DNA from 2 places in the Bacillus sp. AK128 genome. Region 2 is predicted to be linked to the other one. Evidence: riboswitches for the same ligand, from Rfam matches in the RefSeq annotation. Region 2 holds a riboswitch; the other holds the start of a gene.
The links. Region 2 has a riboswitch for cobalamin ahead of M1D60_RS22070 (acyl-CoA thioesterase). Riboswitches for the same ligand answer to the same signal wherever they lie in the genome.
Positions count from the first base shown of each region.

Region 1 (4,436 bases), 1.8 Mb from region 2:
GCCTTTATGCTGACAACCTTCTTTGCATTTTTCCTTTCCTCGCGGATTACATCACCATTAATTAAGATGCGTGAAGCAGCTTTTCAAATTGCCGAAGGAAAATTTGAAACAAGGCTACCTGTTTTAACCCAGGATGAAATTGGTGAACTTGGGATTGCGTTTAATAAAATGGGGAAGCAGCTTAAATTAAATATTGATGCACTAAGACATGAGAAGGAACAATTATCTAGTATATTAAGTAGTATGGCGGATGGTGTGATTACCCTTAACCGTAATGGCGTCACACAGGTATCAAATCCACCAGCTGAACGCTTTCTTCAGGCATGGTATTATGAGCAAGGCATGGAAGAAAATCAAGATAAAATGGTTCCTGCAGAAATGAGAGAGCTTTTTCGCCGAGTCGTGTCATTGGAAAGTGAACAGCTTATAGAAATGGACTTTCAAGGACGAAATTGGGTAGTTGTCATGAGTCCTTTATATAATGGAGAACAAATTCGAGGTGCAGTTGCAGTAATTCGTGATATGACAGAGGAAAGACGTCTTGATAAGCTAAGAAAAGATTTTATTGCCAATGTTTCTCACGAGTTAAGAACACCAATTTCGATGCTCCAGGGTTATAGTGAAGCAATTATTGATGACATTGCTGGTACAGAACAAGAGAAGAAGGAAATCGCTGAAGTGATCTATGAGGAATCTCTTAGAATGGGTAGATTAGTGAACGAGTTACTTGATATAGCAAGGATGGAAGCAGGGCATATCCAGCTTCAAGAGGAGCAAATTAATGTTCAAGAGTTTTTAGAAAGAGTTGTTCGAAAGTTCCAAGGCCTTGCCAAAGAAAAGTCCATCACACTCACTTATCATTGTGATAACTGTGATCAATCTCAGTTTACATGTGATCCAGACAGGATGGAGCAGGTGCTAACTAATCTAATCGATAATGCGATTCGCCATACTGATCAAACTGGTATAGTAGAAGTAAGGGCAACGATGATAGAGAATGGACTGAAAGTAGATGTCCAAGATTCGGGTTCTGGTATCCCTACTGAGGATTTACCATTTGTCTTTGAACGTTTTTATAAGGCAGACAAGGCAAGAACAAGAAGAAAAGGCGGGACAGGCTTAGGGCTCGCCATCGTGAAGAATATTATTGACGCGCATCATGGTCAAATCTCTGTTCACAGCAAAATAAACGAAGGTACGACATTTTCCTTCTTTTTACCACGAAAATAGCAGATTTTCCGCATGTCTTGACGAAGATTCTTGTTCCATACGAAACATTTTATCGTGTAAACAAAAACAGGAGTAAGAAAAAAACTACTTGTTTCATGATAAGTCATCGTGTAAGATTGGATTGGAATGAGTCGAATTATATACTTTTTAATTTTAGGTGTTCAGTGAATTCTTTTCACTGACTTAAAAGGGAATCTGGTTGAAATCCAGGACTGTCCCCGCAACTGTAAGTGCAGACGAAATGAAAGTAACCACTGTATAAATGAGATGACCCTCTGGTTGTTCCTTATACGGGAAGGTTTCAAAGTAGAGTGAAGCACAAGTCAGTAGACCTGCCTATCATAAAGTTCATGAATCTTCGGGGGTTGAGAAGAAGGAACGATCAACAGTAGTTTATTATATATTGATCGTTTTTTTGCTTGCCCTCATAAAAGGGCAAGTTTTTTTATTTGAATACGACATTAGGGTAGTAAGCCATAAGGGCTTTTACATAAAAATTTTTAGGAATAAAGGGGTCAAATAGGATGAAAATGAAGCAAAATCTATTAATGTTACTACTTGCACTTTTCACAGCTTTTACATTAGCTGCATGTGGTGCTACAGATGAAGCACAAGAAGAGCCAGCAACTACAGAAACTGAAAGTGCTGAAACAGAAGAAAGCGCAGAAGGTACTGAAGAAGAAAGTAGCTTTCCCGTTACCATTACGGACGCTGTAGAAAATGAAATTACGATAGAGAAGCAACCGGAAAAAATCGTATCTTTAATTCCAAGTAATACTGAGATCGTCTATGCTTTAGGTATGGGAGATGCAGTCGTTGGGGTATCAGATTTTGATAATTACCCTGAAGAAGTTACAGCTAAAGAAAAGATTGGTGGAATGGAATTCAATGTTGAAAAGGTGATTTCCCTTCAACCAGACTTAGTATTAGCTCATGGTTCAAGTGCATTTAGCTCAGAAAGTGGATTAGAGCAATTACGTAGTGCAGGGATTACAGTAGTGGTCGTTCCTGATGCAACGTCGTTTGAGACAACTTACGGTACAATTAATATGATTGGTCAGATTACAGGAACAACAGACAAAGCGGAAGAAATTGTTGAAGGAATGAAATCTAAATTAGCTGAGATTAAAGAAAAGGCTTCAGCTATTACAGAAAAAGCTACAGTATGGGTTGAAGTTTCTGGAGCACCTGAAATTTATACGACAGGAACAGGCACATTCATGCATGAAATGCTTGTAGCAATTAATGCCAATAACGCTGCAGGTGACCAAGAAGGATGGGTTATGCTGACAGAAGAGGAAATCGTTGCTTTAAATCCAGATGTAGTCGTTACGACTTATGGAAGCTATGATCCAAATGCTACAGCCAATGTGTTAGCAAGAGAAGCATGGAGTGAGGTTCCTGCCATTCAAAATGAACGTGTCCATGACATTCATTCTGATTTAGTATCACGTCCAGGTCCTCGTTTAATTGAAGGAGTAGAGGAACTTGCAAAAGCAGTATACCCTGAAGTTTTTACAGAGTAACAAGTATGTACCTTATATCATTAGCGGTGTCGTTTCTGTCACCGCTATATTTTTGGGGATATCGATAGGTTCCATATCGATTCCCTTTTCTACTATCTTCTCCATTTTTCTTCAGGAATTCTTTGGTTTCCAATCCGAAATTGATCCGATGCTAGTTAATATCGTGATGTCAATAAGGTTTCCACGCGTTATTTTAGCCTTTTTAGTAGGTGCATCACTTTCTCTTGCAGGAGCGGCATTTCAAGGGCTTTTGAAAAACCCTTTAGCCGATCCGTATACATTAGGCGTATCTTCAGGAGCATCTGTTGGAGCTGTCGTTGTGTTGTTTTTCACCATTCAAATTCCTGGCTTAGGTATGTATACCCTTCCCGTATTTAGTATAGGTGCAGCTTTTTTAACCTTAATTCTGGTATTAGCCTTTGCGAAACTAGTAGAAAAACGGATGACCGTAGAAACGATTATTTTAACTGGTATTATTTTTAGTTCATTCTTAGGATCCTTTATCTCTTTAATGATTGCGTTAACTGGAGATGAGCTTAGACAGATTATTTCTTGGTTGCTCGGAAGTGTTTCGATGCGAGGCTGGGAATACATCAACCTTATGCTCCCTTTTGTAATAGTAGGTGTCATCCTTTTGCTTACCCAGAGTAAAGAATTAAATGTACTTTCATTTGGAGAAGAATCGGCACAGCAATTAGGTGTAAACGTCCAGTTAAGAAAGTTTATGATTCTAGTCAGTGCTTCCTTACTAACCGGGGCATCTGTAGCTGTTTCTGGTACAATAGGATTTGTAGGTTTAGTCATTCCACATCTAACAAGATTATTATGGGGACCTAACCATATTCATTTATTACCATTATCGATGCTGCAAGGTGGCGCTTTTTTGGTATTAGCTGATTTAACAGCTCGGACGATTATCGTACCAAGGGAGTTACCAATAGGAGTCATTACTTCTTTAGTTGGAGCACCTGTTTTCGCTATGATTTTATATTATCGAAAAAAAGCAAGGATGTGATCACATGCTTCAAGTGGAGCAACTAGCATTCTCTTACACGGATGAACAAACCATTAAACCAATTACCTTCTCTGTAAATAAAGGGGAGGTATTTGGCATCCTTGGACCTAATGGGAGTGGCAAAACGACGTTATTAAAACTGCTCGCTAAAACACTTACCCCAACTAGCGGCTCTATTACCATTAATAATCGATCAATTACTGACTTTACCAATAAGGAATTTGCACAATCGGTTGCAGTTCTGCCACAAATCACAGATACGGCCTTCTCTTATACAGTGAAGGAAACGATTAAGATGGGCAGATACGCTCATCAAACAGGGCTTTTTTCAACTTGGTCTACTGCGGATGAAGAGGTTGTGCAAGAGGTGTTAAAAGATACAGGACTTGTGCGGTTGCAGCATAAAGGAATTCAGCAGTTAAGTGGAGGAGAACAACAACGAGTATTTCTTGCCCGTGCGCTCGTTCAACAGCCTGATTTATTATTACTGGATGAACCTACTAATCACTTAGATGTTTCCTATCAGATTAATCTATTTGATGGACTATTAAAACTTAAACGGGAGAAACGGCTGACCGTAATTGCCATCTTTCATGACCTTAATTTAGCTAGTCTATACTGTGACCGGGTTTTACTTTTACATGAAGGGCAACTTGCTTCAATTG
Region 1 is NZ_CP096379.1:1,484,281-1,488,716, forward strand. It holds gene M1D60_RS07175 (ATP-binding protein) at 1-1,230, shown strand, start outside; cobalamin riboswitch at 1,369-1,584, shown strand; gene M1D60_RS07180 (ABC transporter substrate-binding protein) at 1,761-2,756, shown strand; gene M1D60_RS07185 (FecCD family ABC transporter permease) at 2,719-3,771, shown strand; gene M1D60_RS07190 (adenosylcobinamide amidohydrolase) at 3,776-4,436, shown strand, end outside.
Region 1: it holds a riboswitch for cobalamin, as region 2 does, so the genes downstream of both, M1D60_RS07180 (ABC transporter substrate-binding protein) here and M1D60_RS22070 (acyl-CoA thioesterase) in region 2, are expected to answer to the same signal.

Region 2 (4,436 bases):
GAGACACCCTAGCATAGACCGAGATGTTAGCAACCTTTTCTTTAAGTTCTTGGTCACTCCATTTCTCAATTTCCGCTCCTTCTACTGCTTCGGTATCATTCTTTAGAATCCCAATTTGCTTGGCAATTGCTGAAGCGGTAATCTTATGGTCTCCAGTAATCATAACCGGCTTAATACCTGCCTCGATACAAGAAGCAACAGCTCCAGCCGACTCTTCTCTTGGAGGATCCATCATCGAAATTAATCCTACAAATGTTAGGTCATTCTCATCTTCAAAACTAATCGTTTTACCTTCTTCCACTTCCTTATAGGCAAGCCCAAGAACTCGCAAACCGCTCATTGAGAATTCCTTATTGACTCTTTCTATTTCAAGTTTATGTTTTTCTGTAAAATCAATGACTCCATCAGACGTCTCATACCTTGATACTCTTGAGAGAAGGACATCCAATGCCCCTTTTGTAATCATCAAATTTTTGCCTTCATAATGGTTAATTGTGCTCATCATTTTTCGATCTGAATCAAAAGGCAATTCCTTAATCCTTGAGTACTCGTCTCTAACCCTAAGTTCATCTAGTTGGTACTTCTCACCTAGGTCAACTAATGCAATCTCAGTTGGATCGCCAATTTCTTTTTTATCAGTGGTCACAGAATCATTACAAAGTAGGGACATAATTAGGGCTCTTTTTTGAATCGGATTTTCCAGTTGTAGCTGATCATGCTCAATTACCTGTTGATTTAGATATAATTTTTGGACAGTCATCTTGTTTTGAGTTAATGTACCTGTTTTATCAGAACAGATGACAGAGATACTTCCTAGACTTTCTACCGCATGAAGCTTTCGCATGATTGCATTTTCTTTTGCCATTTTCTGCGTTCCAAAAGCTAAAACAATCGTTACAATCGAGCTCAGTGCCTCAGGTATCGCCGCAACTGCAAGTGCTACGGCAAACATGAACGAATCCGCAATCTCATTCCCTCTTATGATATCAATAGCAAAAATTATAATGGCAATTGCTATGATAATAACCGCAAGCCTTTTTCCAAATTGATCAAGACTTTCCTGAAGCGGAGTCTTTTTCTCCTTAGCTGACTCTAGTAAGTCTGCAATCCTTCCAATCTCTGTGTTCATACCGGTGTTAGTTACTACGACAACACCACGACCATATGTAACAAAACTACCAGAGAAAACCATATTTATTCGATCACCAATAGGGACATCCTTTTCAGCAATTGGGCTAGTGTCCTTCTCAACACTTAATGACTCCCCTGTTAAAGAGCTTTCATTTATTTGTAGACTGTGGTTTTCAATAATCCGCCCATCTGCACTTACAAAATCACCTGCATCAAGAAATAGAATATCACCAACAAGTAATTCCCTAGAAGGAATCTCAACCTTTTGCCCATCTCTTAAGACCTTTGCAGTTGGCGAAGACAATGCTTTTAAACTATTTAAACTCTGTTCTGCTTTAAGATGCTGAACAGTTCCTAAAATGGCATTGATGATAACCACGACCAGGATGACAATCGTACTTTCAAATTTTCCTAAAAAAGCTGAGATAATGGCTGCTGCAATTAGAATAAGGACAAGAAAATCCTTAAACTGTTCGAGAAAAACCGCAATGGCTGTTTTCCTTTTTCCTTCAGCTAACTCATTATAGCCATATTGTTCACGGCGTTTTTCTACATCAGCTGAAACTAATCCTTTTTCGGTAACCTTTAGTTCTTCTAAGACTTCTTTAGATGTTTTCATAAAAAACTGGCTCATATTGTTCATGCCTCCTTTAGGATAGGAATCTTTTATAGATTGATATCATTTACCTAACATATCTTCATTCTAACTATAGATGGATTTCTCTTATATATGATTGTTCTTTATTTAAATTCTTTTACACTTTATTGAAAAAACTAAAAAGAGTCTTTGCAAATAGCATGACTCTTTTTGTTATACCCGTTATAAGGTGGCAGTATCCTTTTATATTAATATTATTGAGAAATACCGACAATATCCCATTCCTTTAGACTCTATCATTTAGGGTTATTAACCCTTTCTCTTCTTGGGGATGAAACACGGAAACTAGCTCCAACTCTAAAACATCACCTATATTCCCCGCTTTAACACATTCGTTTATAAATTTAGCTAATGGATTAAATTTCATCCACACTGCCCGTAAGATTTGCTTTTTTTATTCTTTGCTCTTTTCGCTTTTTGGCATTCATGAATAACTGTCTCTCTACTTCTGTTTCAGGTCTAACCCCTGGAACAGGAACTGGTTTACCATCTTCATTAATAGCAACCATTGTTAGAATGGATGTAGTTGTTAAATTCTTTTCTCCTGTCCTATACTTTTCGCACTCTACTTTTACAAATACCTCCATAGAAGTTCTTCCTGTAGAAGTGACAAAACCTTCTAACGTTAAAATATCTCCAACTCTTGCAGAGCTTATAAAATTCACAGTATCTATAGAAGCAGTAACAACAACGTTTTTACTATGCTTCATTGCCGCAATTGCAGCTATTTCATCAATATATGCTAAAACAGTCCCACCAAAAATCGTGCCCATATGGTTCGTATCAGGGGGTAATACAAGCTTTGTTTGAATAGTACGTGACACATTAGTAGATAATTCGATCATCATTTCCCTTCTTTCCTTTAATCTAAAATTTAGAACATAAAAATCCATTACTTCTTGAGTAATGGATTTAGTAGAATTACACGATACAATTAAACATGGAAAAAAAGTCGGATTCCCCACTATTAATATACCTTCATTCTACCTTCCCAACTCCCGAAGAAGATAATACGATATAAAGATGGCAGGTCTCCTGACTTGTGCTTCAACCTACTATAAGTCCTTCCCATCATATTGACAGTGGATACACTTATTTCGTCTGCACATACAGTTGCGGGGACAGTTCTGGATTCTCACCAGATTCCCTATTAAGTCTACTTAAACACCATATTTATTGGTAATGCACAATATGTAGTTATTAATCACAGAAAATATATCAATACATCGATAGTTTATGGTATGTTTCATTTTTTGACAACTGTTTTATTTTTATAAGTATAGCTAAGTGTTATTTCTAGCTTGCTAGAGTCAAATATTTCGTCCATTCATGAAAAAACTTCTCCTCCTGATCATGAATAACAACTAGTTACCAAACTATCTATGCATAAGGAGAATTAAAAAGGCTTCTCATTGTCGTTATCAACGAATGAGAAGCCTTATATTACTTCGAAAAAAATGGAATTACAATAACTCAGCTTCAAGCATTTTTGGACAAATCAAATGATAAAAAATCATTCAAGTGTTGTTCATGCTTATCAAGCATAATCTGTTCCGCCTTGATGCCCTGCTCAAGCAGCACTTCAATATTCTGTTTGAGGAATTCATCACTGCCGACAACATAGTAAATTCCATCGTTATCTGTAGCAAGATTTTTCACTTCTTCATAATAGTCTTTACGGTTATCAACAAACTGTGATGTAAACTTTTTATCAGGTGCTAATACAAAAACATCTTTAAATAAGAATTCTTTTGAGGAATCGATGTTTAAAGAATGAATTTTATTCACGTTTTCAGCTCGTTTAAAATAATCAAGTACAAGCGGTCTAAAAGTTGCTAAGCCGACACCTGATGACAACAGATAGACATTCTTCCCTTCTCTTTTCAGCGGTACATTTGAATGGGTTTTAAATATTGCAACTTCATCGCCGACTTTAAGATTTTTTAATATCGTTTTAAACTCAGAACATTGCTCTTTGATGCGTGTTGTGATTCCAATCGCATCTTCATGGGGTAAAGTGGAGATTGACATATGGCGAATCAGGCTACGATTTGGTTTATCTCCGACATTAAAGCCCTCAAGTGCGAAGTGAGTATGAGAACCTTCTTCCCATGTAAAATCCTGTGGACGATCGAGCAGGTATGTTCTAATTTCAGACGTTTCTTGAATAATCTTATTAATTTTAGTCCAATATATTTGCATTATAAATCCTCCTCAATTATATGTAGCCTTAGAAAGTACCAAATAGGCGATTGAAACTTCTACCCACTGCAAAAGTAATAACTATCATGATCTGTGCAAACAACAGTAAATAAACTACTTATCTATTAGACTTCTAGAGTATTTTCTTTGAGAAAAGCTCTGTTTTGTAAAACTAGAAAACTAATAAACAGCTATAGGACCATAAGGACCTTCAATAATTTCAATTTTCGTTTCAAAAATATCTGTCAAAAGTTCTGGAACCATAATTTCTTTAACTGTTCCAAATGCAGCAATTTGTCCATCCTTCATTGCACAAATTCGATCAGAATATTTAGCTGCAAAATTTATATCATGCATAACGGTCAGAATCGTTCTTCCAAATTCATTAGCAACATGTCTCAGGTACTCCATCATTTGAACAGAACGAGCAACATCTAGATTGTTT
Region 2 is NZ_CP096379.1:4,426,064-4,430,499, forward strand. It holds gene M1D60_RS22065 (calcium-translocating P-type ATPase, PMCA-type) at 1-1,765, opposite strand, end outside; gene M1D60_RS22070 (acyl-CoA thioesterase) at 2,146-2,637, opposite strand; cobalamin riboswitch at 2,798-2,976, opposite strand; gene M1D60_RS22075 (dihydropteridine reductase) at 3,269-3,991, opposite strand; gene M1D60_RS22080 (iron ABC transporter ATP-binding protein) at 4,172-4,436, opposite strand, start outside.